DNA from 2 places in the Laceyella sacchari genome. Region 1 is predicted to be linked to the other one. Evidence: a T-box and tRNA genes for the amino acid it is inferred to sense, from the RefSeq annotation. Region 1 holds a T-box; the other holds one or more tRNA genes.
The links. A T-box is a leader RNA that pairs with one kind of tRNA and senses whether it is charged. The one in region 1 lies ahead of pheS (phenylalanine--tRNA ligase subunit alpha), so its partner is inferred to be a tRNA-Phe.
Positions count from the first base shown of each region.

Region 2: it encodes a tRNA-Phe, which carries the amino acid that the T-box ahead of pheS (phenylalanine--tRNA ligase subunit alpha) is inferred to sense. The anticodon was not compared.

Region 1 covers NZ_CP103866.1:991,293-998,753, reverse strand. The annotation lists gene pheT (phenylalanine--tRNA ligase subunit beta) at 1-1,454, opposite strand, end outside; gene pheS (phenylalanine--tRNA ligase subunit alpha) at 1,470-2,471, opposite strand; T-box leader at 2,519-2,750, opposite strand; gene NYR52_RS05025 (TrmH family RNA methyltransferase) at 2,812-3,624, opposite strand; gene NYR52_RS05020 (potassium channel family protein) at 3,621-4,283, opposite strand; gene sspI (small acid-soluble spore protein SspI) at 4,386-4,595, shown strand; gene NYR52_RS05010 (hypothetical protein) at 4,667-4,849, opposite strand; gene NYR52_RS05005 (disulfide oxidoreductase) at 4,942-5,379, opposite strand; gene NYR52_RS05000 (DsbA family protein) at 5,400-6,092, opposite strand; gene thiD (bifunctional hydroxymethylpyrimidine kinase/phosphomethylpyrimidine kinase) at 6,276-7,091, shown strand; gene thiE (thiamine phosphate synthase) at 7,081-7,461, shown strand, end outside.
Region 2 covers NZ_CP103866.1:2,737,378-2,744,838, forward strand. The annotation lists gene NYR52_RS13380 (TrkH family potassium uptake protein) at 113-1,465, opposite strand; gene mnmA (tRNA 2-thiouridine(34) synthase MnmA) at 1,592-2,686, shown strand; gene NYR52_RS13390 (hypothetical protein) at 2,929-3,576, shown strand; tRNA gene NYR52_RS13395 (tRNA-Arg) at 3,628-3,704, opposite strand; tRNA gene NYR52_RS13400 (tRNA-Leu) at 3,714-3,800, opposite strand; tRNA gene NYR52_RS13405 (tRNA-Cys) at 3,811-3,884, opposite strand; tRNA gene NYR52_RS13410 (tRNA-Trp) at 3,893-3,966, opposite strand; tRNA gene NYR52_RS13415 (tRNA-Thr) at 3,970-4,045, opposite strand; tRNA gene NYR52_RS13420 (tRNA-Phe) at 4,047-4,122, opposite strand; tRNA gene NYR52_RS13425 (tRNA-Ser) at 4,165-4,258, opposite strand; gene NYR52_RS13430 (DUF4190 domain-containing protein) at 4,486-4,767, opposite strand; gene NYR52_RS13435 (hypothetical protein) at 4,947-5,318, opposite strand; gene NYR52_RS13440 (hypothetical protein) at 5,396-5,605, opposite strand; gene NYR52_RS13445 (hypothetical protein) at 6,099-6,266, opposite strand; gene NYR52_RS13450 (hypothetical protein) at 6,394-6,540, opposite strand; rRNA gene rrf (5S ribosomal RNA) at 6,676-6,790, opposite strand; rRNA gene NYR52_RS13460 (23S ribosomal RNA) at 6,872-7,461, opposite strand, start outside.

The DNA of each region.
Region 1 (7,461 bases):
GGAAGTGTCGTCGGGATTCGGTCATATCCGTACAACCGAGCCACTTCTTCTATCAGATCCACTTCAATCGTGATATCCGGACGCCGTGTCGGGATCTGCACAGCATATCCCTCATCGGTCACTTCGGTCGGGAACTGCAAACGACGGAAAATATTAAGTACTTCTTCCGGATCTATTTGCACTCCCAGCAGATTGACCAAACGTTCATGGCGCAGATTGATCACCATCTCCTCAACATCGCCCACTTTTTTCACGATCGCTTCAGAAGCTACCGCGCCACCGGCGATTTGGCAGAGCAACTGCACAGCCCGCGCCAGTGCTGGCAAAATCCCTTCCGGATCGACCCCCTTCTCAAAGCGAGCGCTCGCCTCGGAACGCAATCCCACTTTGCGGGAGGTTTGCCGAACCATTTGCGGATCGAAGAACGCCGATTCCAACAAGATGGTTACCGTTTCGTCGGTCACCTCGGAAGATTCTCCGCCCATGACTCCGGCCAAAGCCAGAGGCTGTTCACCGTCGGTGATGAGCAACATTTGATCGTCACACGTGCGGGTCACACCGTCCAATGTCACGATTTGTTCGCCGGACAGCGCGCGGCGGACAATAATTTGCCCTCCTTGTACGCGGTTGTAATCAAAGGCGTGCAACGGCTGGCCCGTCTCCAACATCACGTAGTTGGTAATATCCACAATATTGTTGATCGGACGAATACCCGCCGAAATCAAGCGGTTTTGCATCCATTGCGGGGATGGTCCAACTTTAATGTCATGTACCACTTGCGCCGCATAAAAAGGACAATCTTCTTCCGATTCAATGTACACGTTGATGGGTGCCTCGTATTGTAGCGGCATATCTTGTGTCATGGGCAAACGCAACTCACGGTCAAAAATAGCCGCCACTTCATAAGCAACTCCGATCATTCCCAAGCAGTCGGAACGATTCGGCGTCAATTGCAATTCGATCACCTGGTCATTCATGCCCAGGAATTCTTTGATATCGATGCCAATCGGCGCGTCGGGCTCCAACACCAAAATGCCTTCCGTTTGTTCTTTCATCAGCACTTTTTCCGGGAAGCCCAATTCTTGAGCGGAACAAATCATACCATTTGACTCCACCCCGCGCAGTTTGGCTTTTTTGATGTGCAAACCGCCCGGCAATTTGGCTCCGACCAAAGCGACGGGCACCCGTTGTCCGGCGGCCACGTTTTTCGCGCCGCACACAATCTGCAACACTTGCCCTTTCCCTACGTTGACCAAGCAAACATTGAGCCGATCCGCTTCGGGATGGCGTTCCACTGACATTACTTCCCCGATGATGACACCAGACACGCCGGGATCGCGGGTGTAGATTACTTCCACTTCAATCCCCGTCCGATTCAGCTCTTCAGCGATATCTTCCGGAGAAATCCCTTCTAAATCCACATACTGAGACAACCATTCATAAGATACTAGCATTAGATGTCACTCCTCTCACTCAGAACGAAATTGGCGCAAGAAACGCAGATCATTATTGTAAAAATGACGAATGTCATCAATGTCGTATTTCAGCATGGCGATCCGCTCTACCCCGATGCCGAAGGCGAAACCAGAATAACGTTCCGGATTGTAACCAGCTTTCTCCAACACGCGCGGATGAACCATGCCCGCTCCCAAGATCTCTACCCAGCCTTTTTCCGGATGAAAGATGTCCACTTCCACACTCGGCTCAGTGAATGGGAAATAACTGGGGCGCAACCGCATTTCGGTTCCTTCGCCAAACATCTTTTCAATCAGAGCCAACAAGACACCGTTTAACTCACTCATCGACACACCGCGGTCAACTACCAAACCCTCAACTTGGGTGAATTGATGTGAGTGTGTCGCATCGTCATCATCGCGGCGGTACACCTTACCAGGACAGATGATTCTTACTGGCACATGCCCTTCTTTTTTCTCCAAGGTGCGCACTTGCACCGACGAAGTGTGTGTGCGAAGCAACGTCTCTGGCGTTATGTAAAACGAATCTTGCATGTCGCGCGCTGGATGGTCTTTGGGCAGGTTTAACGCTTCAAAGTTGTATTGATCCGTCTCCACTTCCGGCCCTTCGGCGATTTCAAATCCCATGCCGATGAAGACGTCTTCCAGCTGTTCAATCACCAGATTCAATGGATGAATCGAACCCAACTTAACAGGGGTTCCTGGCAACGTGACATCAATCGTTTCCGTGGCCAGCTGCTCATTGAGCGCCGCCTCTTCAAAGGCTGCTTCTTTCTCCGCGATCAACAGGTCGAGTTGTGCCCGAATCTCATTGGCCAATCCGCCAATCACCGGCCGCTCTTCCGGGGGCAAACTCCCCATGCCGCGCAATACACTTGTTAATTCGCCTTTTTTTCCCAGATACTTTACTTTTAGTTCCCTCAGTGCGTCCAAGCTCTCCGCATTAGCGATCGCAATGGCCGCTTCATCTTGCAAACTTGTTAAACGTTCGCGCATCATTGATACTCCCCTCTTTTTGATGGAAAATAAAAAAATCCCGCGTCCAAAGGGACGAGAGATTCGCGGTACCACCCTTTTTGAAAAGAAGGCAGTCTTCTCCTTCTTTTCCACTTACAGAGATAACGGTCAAACCGGTTCCCCCTACTCGCGTTCACGTCCGTTCAGGGGACAGCTCCAGAGCGAACTTCAGCAGCCAGTTCCTTAGGAACACTTCCAGTCATGGTGTCCCCTCCCTGAAAGGATGCACTGCTTACTCTTCTCTGTCATCGCTTTTCAAATCCATTGTCAGATTAAATTATTTAATATTATAAGCCATGGCAAAGTCAACCTGCAACAGTTACCTTGCCTGAAAATGTTGCCTGATTCGTTCATACAGCAAAATCGCGCCGGTGATGGATACATTTAATGACTCGGTTCCACCCGGCATGGGGATGGTGACGTCCGCATCCACCAGCGGCAGATATTTCTCATCGACACCTCGGCCTTCATTGCCCAATAACAGTGCCACCCGCGCTGGAAAAGCATAATCAAAATGGTGTGTGCCAGCATGTGGAGAGGCATTCACAACTGTCACTCCCCGGGACTGCAACATGGGAATCGCTTCCGCCAAATCAATCTGGATAAGCGGCATGCGAAACAACGCACCCATCGCCGAACGAACCACTTTGGCGTTGAATGGATCAACCGTCCCTTTCCCCAGCAGGATGCCATCCACTCCCGCCGCTTGAGCTGTACGGATGATTGTCCCCAAGTTGCCAGGGTCTTGGACAGCATCCAGCAGTAGCACGGTCAAATCACCATCTTTGTCCAGCCAAACGTCATGTGGCCAAACTGGCGCAGTGATGACAGCTGCCAACCCTTGCGGCGTTTCAGTATCCACCAGTGCGCCAAATACAGCAGGAGCCAGTTCGTACACGGGCGCATCGGGCGGCAATTCCCCTTTGATGCGTTGGTAAACCTCTTCTTTATCCCTGTGGACCAGCACCGCTTCAAACTGTGCAGATGCCCGCGCCGCTTCCAATACCAGGTGTTCACCTTCAATCAACAGCGCCCTCTCTTGCGCCCGCCCTTTTTTGGTGTTCAACTTTTTCCAGCGTTTTACTTGCTCATTATGAGGAGATGTAATGGAAATGCGTTTTTTTATCGTCATTGGTCATCTGTCTTTTCCTGTAATTTTTTCAAATCGTCATTATGGCCGATCACAACTAACGTATCACCTTTATGTATCATATCGGTCGCCGCAGGATTAATGTTAAACTGCGACCCGTTTTTGATGGCCATCACATTGCAGCCGAATTTCGCGCGAATATTTAATTCCTGCAGTGTTTTCCCATTGAAAAATTCACCGGCGATTACCTCAATGATGCTATAGTCATCGGATAGTTCGATATACTCCAGGATATTGGGTGAAATCAAGCTGTGAACTACGCGCACCCCCATGTCGCGTTCCGGGAACACCACGCGGTCGGCTCCCAACTTATTCAATACCTTACCATGCATCTCGTTGATCGCTTTCACCACGACTTTCGGGCATCCGATCTCTTTGAGCACCAACGTGGTCAAGATGCTGGCCTGGATGTCATTGCCGATGGCAACCACCACTACGTCAAAATTGCGTATTCCCAGCGCTTTCAACGCGTTTTCATCGGTCGTGTCCGCTTCCACGGTGTGCAACAGGACTTGGGACATATCCTGAACGCGTTGGTGGTCTTTATCAATGGCCAACACTTCGTATCCCATGGAATGAAGCGTTTTGGCCACGCTCCCTCCAAATCGGCCCAAACCAATAATTGCAAACGTTTTACTCACTTTTGTCGCCTCCGCAATGCCTCTGCAAATTAGCTTAACCCAAATCGTTCAGGGATAAAGTTATTTTTTACGTACAGACTTATGTAAAAGGGGGTTATCAGGATGAATTTTGACATTCGCGGTGCAGTAATACACAACATTCATACCATGAATCCGCAACAACTGCAAGAATTAGTGGTGGACTCTATTCAACAAGGCGAAGAAAAATTGTTGCCCGGACTGGGTGTGCTGTTTGAAGTCATCTGGAAAAACAGCTCAGACGCCGAGCGCAATCAACTCATCGAAACACTGCACGAAGCGCTTCCTAAATAAGGCTTTTAAAAAAACAGGCAAGCCCGTCGTTCGTTTTTGACGAACAGGCTTGCTTTTTTCGTTGTTATGCGTTACAGGCAGAATCCGGGGAAACCACCACAGCCCCCACCGAAACCCCAGCCGCCTCCGAAAAAGCCCCAGAAGCAGAAGAAGGCGATGATCAGGATGACGATGATCGCGATGGCGATTGCCGACCCTATCCCGCCGAAGCCGCCAAAACCTATGCCGCTTGTCTTCAACGTTCCATTTTTCACGGATACGATCTCCCTTCGTTGTGACTTCAGTACTAGTCTATGTACCCGCCGTCACAACAGGCTCCGGCAAATGCCAAGGGAAATACGCCCGTTTATTCTGAAGCTTCGTCTTCAACTGAACCACTGCGGGCAAATGAGAGAAAGACAATGATCAAGATGAACGCGACCAATGCCAAAAATGGAATCGTGATAAATCCAAACCAATCAATATAGGCTTGCGCACAAGGCACGCCGACGCGGCAAGGCAGGATCGTCGCAAAACCCGGCACTTTCTGCTCCATATAGTGCCAGAGCGAAACACATCCCCCTAACACCGACAACGGCAAAACATAAGGGATAATACGATGGTCGTTGCGATAAGAGGCGATTCCGAGCAGAATCACTTGCGGATACATTAAAATCCGCTGATACCAGCACAGGGTACAGGGAATGAAGCCCAACACTTCACTGAAATACAGACTGCCTCCTGTGGCCACAAGCGCGACCAACCAGGCAAAGTAAAGACCATATGTAGACAACATCCGCTTCATCTTGGATCAGTTTCCCTCTCTCATTTTTTCTTCAGCTCGGCGTCAATCGCTTTTTTCAAGGCGGCATAATCCATCGCGTTATCCATCATGACACCGTTGATAAAGACGGTCGGAACACCATCCACTTTATAGGTTTGCGCCAATTGGTTGTCCGCAAGCACATCTTTCTCGTAAGCTTTGCTTTTCAAGTCTTTGCTCACTTGATCCGCATTCACTTCCGGAATGTTCTTCTTGACCAATTCAGTCAAAAACTCAGGAGTGGCCCAGGTTTTTGCTTCATCCCCTTGATTTTTGTAAATTGCGTCATAAAATTTCCAGAAAGCTTCCGGATTTTGCTTGTATACCGATTCGCCCGCAATGCCAGCAGTCACGGAATCAGCACCCAAAAATTGATAATTGATAAATGCCATTTGCACTTTGCCGGTGTCGATATACTCTTTTTTCAGCAGAGGATAAATCTCATCGTGAAACATTTTACAGGTCGGGCATTTGAAATCACCGAATTCAACCAGCTTGATCGGCGCATTGGGGTTCCCGACAACCGGTTGACCGTCAAGCTTGATGTTCACTTTTTCTTTCGCCTGTTCACCGCTTTGGGTGATGGATTGGATCACCGCAAAAATGCCCAAACCCAAAAAGACCAGCAAAACGGTAACCATGGTAATCATGCCCATTCGATCAGACACGCTTTTCTTCTTGTGCTTATTGGCCATGTTTTCACACTCCTTCTTCTAGATGGTACAATAAAAACTTGTAAATTTCTATATATGCCAGTTGCCCACTTTCGCTATAGACAAACTATTCAAATTAATATTGAACCCCTTTATTTCTGATAGAATGTGGTTGTATAAATGAAGACACCGGATCTCACACAACTGATAGAAAGGGGAACCCAGATGACTCAACTTGCACGGGCCCTGACCATCGCCGGTTCAGACAGTGGTGGAGGCGCCGGCATCCAAGCGGATTTAAAAACGTTCCAAGAACTCCGGGTTTTCGGCATGACCGCGATCACGGCCGTGACGGCACAAAACACCCTGGGGGTCTTTGATGTACAAACCCTCCCTGCAGAGGCTGTCGCCAAGCAGCTAGATGCTGTGGCAACAGACATCGGTGTGGACGCGACCAAAACCGGCATGCTGGCCAATGCCGAGATTACAGCTCTTGTCGCCCGCAAGGTGAAGGAGCACCAATTATTTCCTTTGGTGGTTGATCCCGTGATGGTCTCGACCAGCGGGCATCTGCTGTTGGATCAGGCGGCCAGAAAACAATTCATAGAAGAACTGATTCCGCTCGCTACGGTAATCACCCCCAATATCCCTGAAGCCGAAGCATTGACGGAAACGCCGCTTACCGATCTGAACGCACGCAAACAGGCGGCGCAAGCCCTGCATGCGCTCGGTGCCCAATCCGTGGTAATCAAAGGTGGGCATCTTGAAGATGATGAAGCCGTCGATCTCTTTTATGATGGCAAAGAGTTCGTCTTTCTCCGTTCACCCCGATTTGACACCCCCCACACTCACGGAACAGGATGCACGCTTTCGGCTGCGATTGCCGCCTATCTGGCCCGCGGCTTCACCTTGGCCAACGCCGTCTCCCAGGCAAAGCAGTTCATTTCGGCTGCCATTTCTCACGCATTTCCTCTGGGAAACGGCCATGGGCCAACCAATCATTGGGCTCATCGCCTAGGAGGTGAGCTGTATGCCGATTAAAGCAGAAGATTTGCGCTTATACCTGGTGATGGGCAGCCAAGATTGCCTCGACCGCGATCCGGTTGCCATGCTTCAGTCCGCCATCTCAGGGGGCATCACCTGTTTTCAGTTTCGTGAAAAACATTCCGCGCGCAATTTGCGTGAAACGGTGGAGTTGGGTCACAGCCTGCGCGCCCTCTGCCGCACACACGGAATTCCCTTTCTGGTGAATGACCGGGTGGATTTGGCTTTAATCCTCGATGCCGACGGAGTTCATCTCGGCCAAGACGACTTGCCCGTGCCCGAGGCCAAACGCATCCTTCCCCCGTCTTGCGTCATTGGGGTATCCGCCCGCAGCATCCCTGAAGCACGACAAGCACAGCAAGAAGGA
Region 2 (7,461 bases), 1.6 Mb from region 1:
ACGATTTTTTAGCCAACTCCGTCACACCACATTCCTTACCAGCATGCCCACTTTAACGACCGATCAACCACTTGCCATGCCGGGAGGGTACTCCCCCCATCCGACCTGTTCGTCAACCGATCAACGGTCTATCTTCAGGATAACGGTAAGGCGGTTGTTGCTGACTGTGAGCAATGGCAAAAGCGATGGTGAGCGGCCCTAACCTACCGGCAAACATTGTGAGCAGAACAATCACTTTGCCTGGCACTGACAACGTCGGGGTCAATCCCATGGTCAAACCAACTGTGCCAAACGCGGAAACCGTCTCAAACCCAGCGGTCAACAGATCCGTTTGCTCAGTGATCGTCAACAACATCGTATCCAAGATGACCAGCGTAGTCGCCGCCACAGTCACGGTGAGCGCTTTGTACACCAACCCGTGGGGAATGCGGCGCTTAAATGCGATGACATCATCCCGTCCGCGGATCATTGACCAGACCGACAGCAGAATGGTCGCCAAGGTGGTCGTCTTGATTCCCCCGCCCGTGGAACTGGGAGAAGCTCCCACAAACATCAGCAACACAGTGAAAAACAGTGTCGCTGAGTACATATCCCCCATGCTGAGCGTGTTATAGCCACCTGATCTCGGTGTAACAGAGTGAAAATAAGATGCCATGATTTTTCCTTGAAACGACAGCCCGCCCAAAGTTTTGGGATTGGTCCATTCCACCACCAAAATCACCAACATACCCATCACGATCAAGATGCCCGTCATGGTTAGAACAATCTTGGTATGTAAACTGATCCGTTTGGTCGCTCGATAATGAAGCAATTCTAAAATGACAACAAACCCGATCCCACCCAAAATAACAAGGGAGGAAACAACCAGGTTCATCCACGGATCTGCAACATAATGGGTGATGCTACTGAACGGTTCCTTTTCTCCAAACAAATCAAACCCGGCACTATTAAATGAAGAAATGGAATGAAAAAGAGAGAAATAAAGTCCTTTTTCCAATCCGAATTCGGGAACAAACCGCACACTCAACAATACAAATCCGATTCCTTCAATAATGAAGGTAATTTTGAGGACTTTCAACACGAGGTTGACTACCCCTTGCATGTTGAACTGGTTGAATGTCTCCCGCAACACCAACCGCTCCCGAAATCCGATTTTTTTGCCCACAAGATATGCGAAAAACGTGCCGAACGTCATAAAGCCCAATCCGCCCACTTGAATGAGCAATAAGATGACTACTTCGCCAAAGGTGTTAAACGTTGTTGCTGTGTCAACCACCACTAGCCCCGTCACGCATACAGCCGAGGTGGTTGTGAACAACGCATCAATAAACGGCAATCCCTGTCCGGATTCTGTAGCCATCGGCAAAGATAACAAACACGCCCCGATCAAAATCGTCACAGCAAATCCGAGCACCAAAATTTGTGTCGAAGTGAGCCTGCTTTGCAATAATTGTTTTTGGTCCATATTTGCACATCCACCAATCTCTAATCAATCAGATCGTTTGCCTGCGGATTTGTTGAAAACATTTGGTTTCGATTATAATGAAGACATGCCATCGAAACAAGGGTATGAAACCGAACACTGGAAGTGATGCAAATGAGCAAGAAACATATACGCGTGGTGGTCGGCATGTCCGGCGGCGTGGATTCGTCCGTAACCGCCTGGTTGCTAAAAGAGCAAGGCTATGAAGTGATCGGGCTGTTCATGAAAAACTGGGATGACACCGACGAATTCGGCCATTGCACAGCCACGGAAGACTTCGAAGATGTGCGCCGCGTTTGCGCACAGATTGGCATTCCCTATTACTCTGTCAACTTCGAAAAGGAATACGAACAAAAAGTGTTTCAGTATTTCCTTGATGAATACAAAAAAGGCAGAACCCCCAATCCGGACATCATGTGCAACCGGGAGATCAAGTTTGGCGAGTTCTTAAACAAAGCGAAACAACTGGGGGCCGATTTCATTGCAACGGGCCATTACGCACAAATCATCGAGAAAAACGGAGAAAAATACCTTGCCCGTGGCGCAGACCCCAATAAAGACCAAACCTATTTCTTGTACGCCGTCAACAAACCACAATTGTTGCAGGCCATGTTCCCCATTGGGCACATGCAGAAACAGGAGGTGCGTGAGATCGCGCAAAAAGTCGGTTTGGCCACAGCCAAAAAGAAAGACAGCACCGGCATCTGTTTCATCGGCGAACGGAATTTCCGTGAATTCCTCAGCCACTATCTGCCTGCACAACCTGGAGAGATCCTTACCCTGGATGGGGAAGTGAAAGGGCGGCACGATGGCTTGATGTATTATACGTTGGGTCAACGTCAAGGATTGGGGATCGGTGGAAGCGGAACAGGCGAACCCTGGTTTGTCGTGAAAAAGGACATTGAAAAGAACATTCTCTATGTGGCGCAAGGCCATGACCATGAAGCGCTGTACTCCGGTGGACTCATCGCCACCGATATCAATTGGTTAGGCCAAGGCGACACTCCAAACGAGCCTTTTACATGCACCGCTAAATTCCGCTACCGTCAAAAAGACCAACCGGTGCGCGTACTTCCGCAACCGGACGGCACCTTCCGCGTGGAATTCGTCGAACGGCAACGGGCAGTCACCCCAGGGCAATCTGTAGTTTTCTATGATGAGGAAATTTGTTTAGGTGGGGGCATTATTGACAGCACCTTTTAACATAAAATAGCATTGGGCGGTTTTCTTGAGCGGCCACAGGCTGATTCAAGAAAGCCGCACCTTATTTTTACGATGCCTCTCTCGACATCGTTCAGCAAACTTCTTTTACTCTGTTTCTTTGGGCTGTCAACATGTTTCCGTTTTATGGCACAACCGAAAACGGGACTTTAGTCTACTATTCAAATATTGGAAAATAGAGTAGCATTAAGTCGAGTTTCATAGTATAAAGGGGGATTGTAGCATTGAAGGACAAAGCGTATTTACCCACCCCTGAGTTTGACACAGATGACCTGTCTCCCGAAGAATACAGCACGCAAATCAAACGAAAAACCATTGCTCTGATTGGTGCTGGCATTGCTTGTTCCGTCTTTTCCTACGCCATTTTCACCAACTCTACTGGCTCTATTTCAACTGACAACAACGGAGTCACCGCTAAGCAAACGAAACGGCCCACGCCAGAAACGGAACAAAAACTGAACAGGTCAAACCAGTCCATATCCACCGCTACAAAAGCGAATGCATCGGACAATGGCCATCAACCCAGTAACCCGGCAAAACATCTTCCTGTCACGGTTGACGGAGATGCCAGCCCAACCCCAAATGCGGTTCACTCTGACCAATCTCCGAACAAACCCTCTCCCATCGGGAATGACGACAACCGGGACCCGCTTAACATTTTTCACGCCTCCTCAAATGTAGTGGCCAGCGCGACGCCTTCATATGAAAAAAACCCTTCACCAAGTTCAGACATACATAATAAACCTTCAAAGACAACCGTTGTACAGAAGGAAAACCCACAGCAAAATACGCCCACATGCGATCTGGCCTGCGAAGCGACAAGATCTACCAAAAATAAGTTGACAGAAATATTACGAGATTTAACCAATTGAAGCCAATAAAAAAAGTAGCTGACTTTTTTTCAAAGCCGGCTACTTTTTATATGGCGTGCCCTGGAAGATTCGAACTCCCGACCTTCTGATCCGTAGTCAGACGCTCTATCCAGCTGAGCTAAGGGCACATATGCGATTGGTGCGGACGAAGGGACTTGAACCCCCACAGCCTTGCGGCCACAAGAACCTGAATCTTGCGCGTCTGCCAATTCCGCCACGTCCGCAAACTTCATATGGAGGCGGCACCCGGACTCGAACCGGGGGTAAAGGTTTTGCAGACCTCTGCCTTACCACTTGGCTATGCCGCCATGAAAATTGGCAGGGGCGGTAGGAATCGAACCCACACTGGAGGTTTTGGAGACCTCTGTTCTACCACTAAACTACGCCCCTGTATGGTGCTGGTGAGAGGACTTGAACCCCCAACCTACTGATTACAAGTCAGTTGCTCTACCAATTGAGCTACACCAGCGTGGTGGCTCGGGACGGAATCGAACCGCCGACACGAGGATTTTCAGTCCTCTGCTCTACCGACTGAGCTACCGAGCCACATTTAATTATTATAACATAGACAACCGCATTTGTCAAAAATGGCGGAGAGAGAGGGATTCGAACCCTCGAGGCGAGTTTTGCCCGCCTACACGATTTCCAATCGTGCTCCTTCGGCCAGCTCGGACATCTCTCCGTGTTGTGAAGTGAAGTTTTCGTTTTCGTCAGCTCATCTCGCTGACAAAATATATATTACACTGGTTCATTCATGTTGTCAACGGGAATTTTAATTTAATTCTATTCTGAATTTATTTGGTTGCCACTCCCGCATGCTTGAATATTCCCTCACTGGTCAACCCCAATACTCCGCCATCGAACGAAGATATGATTTAACTTCCTTTCCGCAACCGATTGCTATCAGCTTTATGGGAGTGCGGTCATCAACACTGCTTTTAACAGTGCATGAATAAAACTGAACCCAATTGCCAATCCGCTTAACATCATCCCCACGCTCGCCAAGTTCCCTTTTTCTGATCTTCTACCCCTCAGCCCCAGCACCAATCCGACCACTCCACACACAATCCCGACCAGGGCAAACACAAAGGCTGAAAAAAAGCCGACGATACCCAACACCAATGCAATCTGCGCTTCTTTGTTTCGCTGTGGCATTCTTCCCAAATTGGTTTGAATTTGCGTTGGTTCCATCAAATCCCTCCAACCCGCATGTTAATGTTAGTTTATTCATCAGGTAGCAGATATTCCCTCTCTCTTTATTCTTTTCATTTTCCTTCTATCGCAAACCCCTTTTTATAAATTTTTCCCTGTCCCCCCTTCATTTCATGTGGCGGATTGATAAAAAAAGCAATTGATGGCAGTTTTTACCTTTATGTATGGCTGGAACGCGATTTTTGGTAAGCAAGTCCAATAGTGGTCTCTTTTTGCGCTTGTTGTGTCTTCTTGTGAGCCGTTTTCTTATCATCTGCTGTTACGTTCTCTTCAAGGTAGTTGAGTGCCCTGACACTTTTACTCTTGGCCCGAAGCCCGTCGCAACTAAATCCAAATTGCAACGGAACCTCTTTGTTGAGAGAATCCTTTGTAATTCCTTTTGCTTTCCCTGGCTTGAAAAATGCCACAAATCCATTGTCCTCGACTTTTCCATTGTCGGGATGCTTATACTCCGTCACAATGCCTCTTACCGTCCGCAACTGATTTCCCCCAGCTTCATCAAGCATCCGATGATGAACCAATGACTGCAAGCCTTCTCCTACTCCAAACCATTCAAAACAGAAGGTCTTGTAGGGGGACTTATCCGCTGCTTTGGCACAAGCTTCAATTAATCTCTTCGCCCTGCTTTTTTCAAGCTTATTCCTTCCATCTCTTTCAAGACCATGTGGACATAATGATAATAAAGAGCCTGCACCTGATTGGTTCTGCTACTCCAAGCGGACAAATATTCAATTGCATCATCAAGCGTCATATTGGGATAATGGCATGCCGCTTGTAACCATAAATAAATGCTTTTCTCATTGTCCGGCTCTTCCATGGGATTGTCTCTCAGCAATTCTTGTGCCGGTTTTGATAAAATCCTTGTATTTCTCTCTTTCAAGCGAACGATTTGCCGACGGATCATTGGTTTGCTAGAGATCGACGGCAATAGTTTTGTATCAAGATGTTCAAATCCATGTACAGTTTCTTCAAATCACTTTCACAATGCGTGTATAGGGGTTGGTTTCCTCTTCAATATGGGTTTGTTTCACGCTTTCAAAAAGGCATTTAGCCAAATCCAGACAAGCCAAAAACCATTGGTTATTTGGACGCTTAAAAAATTCTTGTGTGAGTCCTGATTTTAACCACATCGTCAATCATATGGATGATCATCTCAACATGGGAGATAGAGTTACATGCAACAAGTTGTTGTGGTCGCGGGATCGTTTAAACCAACTCCCCACATGGTTCGCCAACGCTTTTACTTCCTCCAACTCTTCCCCGAAAGAAGCTTGGGCTGCTTTGTGTACTTCGTTTTCAGTGCATTTAGCTTATCTTATGTACAACCCTTTGATGTGATAAAGCAGGGAGTCCACTCTACCTTGCTGCTCCGATGTTTCAATCGCCTTGTCTGCCGCAGTGTTCTCTTCACCATATAAGTGAACCAATTTTCGCAGAATGTCCCCCTGCCACTTGACATCTTTGGTCTCGGTAATCAATCAAGCAAACTTCTTCTCCCATCTCTTTATTGTTTCGGAGGATAAACAAATCGAACAAAATTTCCATGATATATTCTTTGATATCCTTATGCACCACTTCAAAGTGCTCTTCAAACAAACGAAGCCGTTACGGAGACAAGGTGACGCTTTTGTTTCTCTTTTCAGGAACCTGCACGCCTCCTTCTTTCACGTCATTAAGTGTAGAAATAGAAAGATTTTCGGCAATGTCAGATACGGAGATCAGAATATGCGCAGCTTTTTCTTCATTCACCATTTTTCACGCCTCCATCATCGGCTTCAATTTGGTGTCCCGTTTCACCGCAAAAATAAACTGCACACGATTCCCTTGTAACTCCATTTGTGCATACAAAAAAGCCTTAAGCTTGATTGCTTAAGGCTTTTTTGTATGGCCTGGCAACGACCTACTCTCCCAGGGCTTAAGCCCAAGTACCATCGGCGCTGGAGGGCTTAACTTCCGTGTTCGGTATGGGAACGGGTGGATCCCCTCCGCCATCATCACCAGACGTTATGTTGTTGTTCAAGATGTGAACCACACCCTGAAAATTAGATTGGAATAAAGCGAGTTGCAAGATGAAGAGATGAAGTAGGATAAGCCCTCGACCGATTCGTATCCGTCAGCTAAACGCATTGCTGCGCTTACACCTCGGACCGATCAACCTCGTCATCTACAAGGGGTCTTACTTCCACAGGGGAATGGGAAATCTCATCTTGAGGGGGGCTTCGCGCTTAGATGCTTTCAGCGCTTATCCCGTCCGCACTTGGCTACCCAGCGGTGCTCCTGGCGGAACAACTGGTACACCAGAGGTGCGTCCATCCCGGTCCTCTCGTACTAAGGACAGCTCCTCTCAAATTTCCTACGCCCACGACAGATAGGGACCGAACTGTCTCACGACGTTCTGAACCCAGCTCGCGTACCGCTTTAATGGGCGAACAGCCCAACCCTTGGGACCTACTACAGCCCCAGGATGCGATGAGCCGACATCGAGGTGCCAAACCTCCCCGTCGATGTGGACTCTTGGGGGAGATAAGCCTGTTATCCCCGGGGTAGCTTTTATCCGTTGAGCGATGGCCCTTCCACTCGGAACCACCGGATCACTAAGTCCGACTTTCGTCCCTGCTCGACTTGTAGGTCTCGCAGTCAAGCTCCCTTCTGCCTTTGCACTCTGGAGCGCGA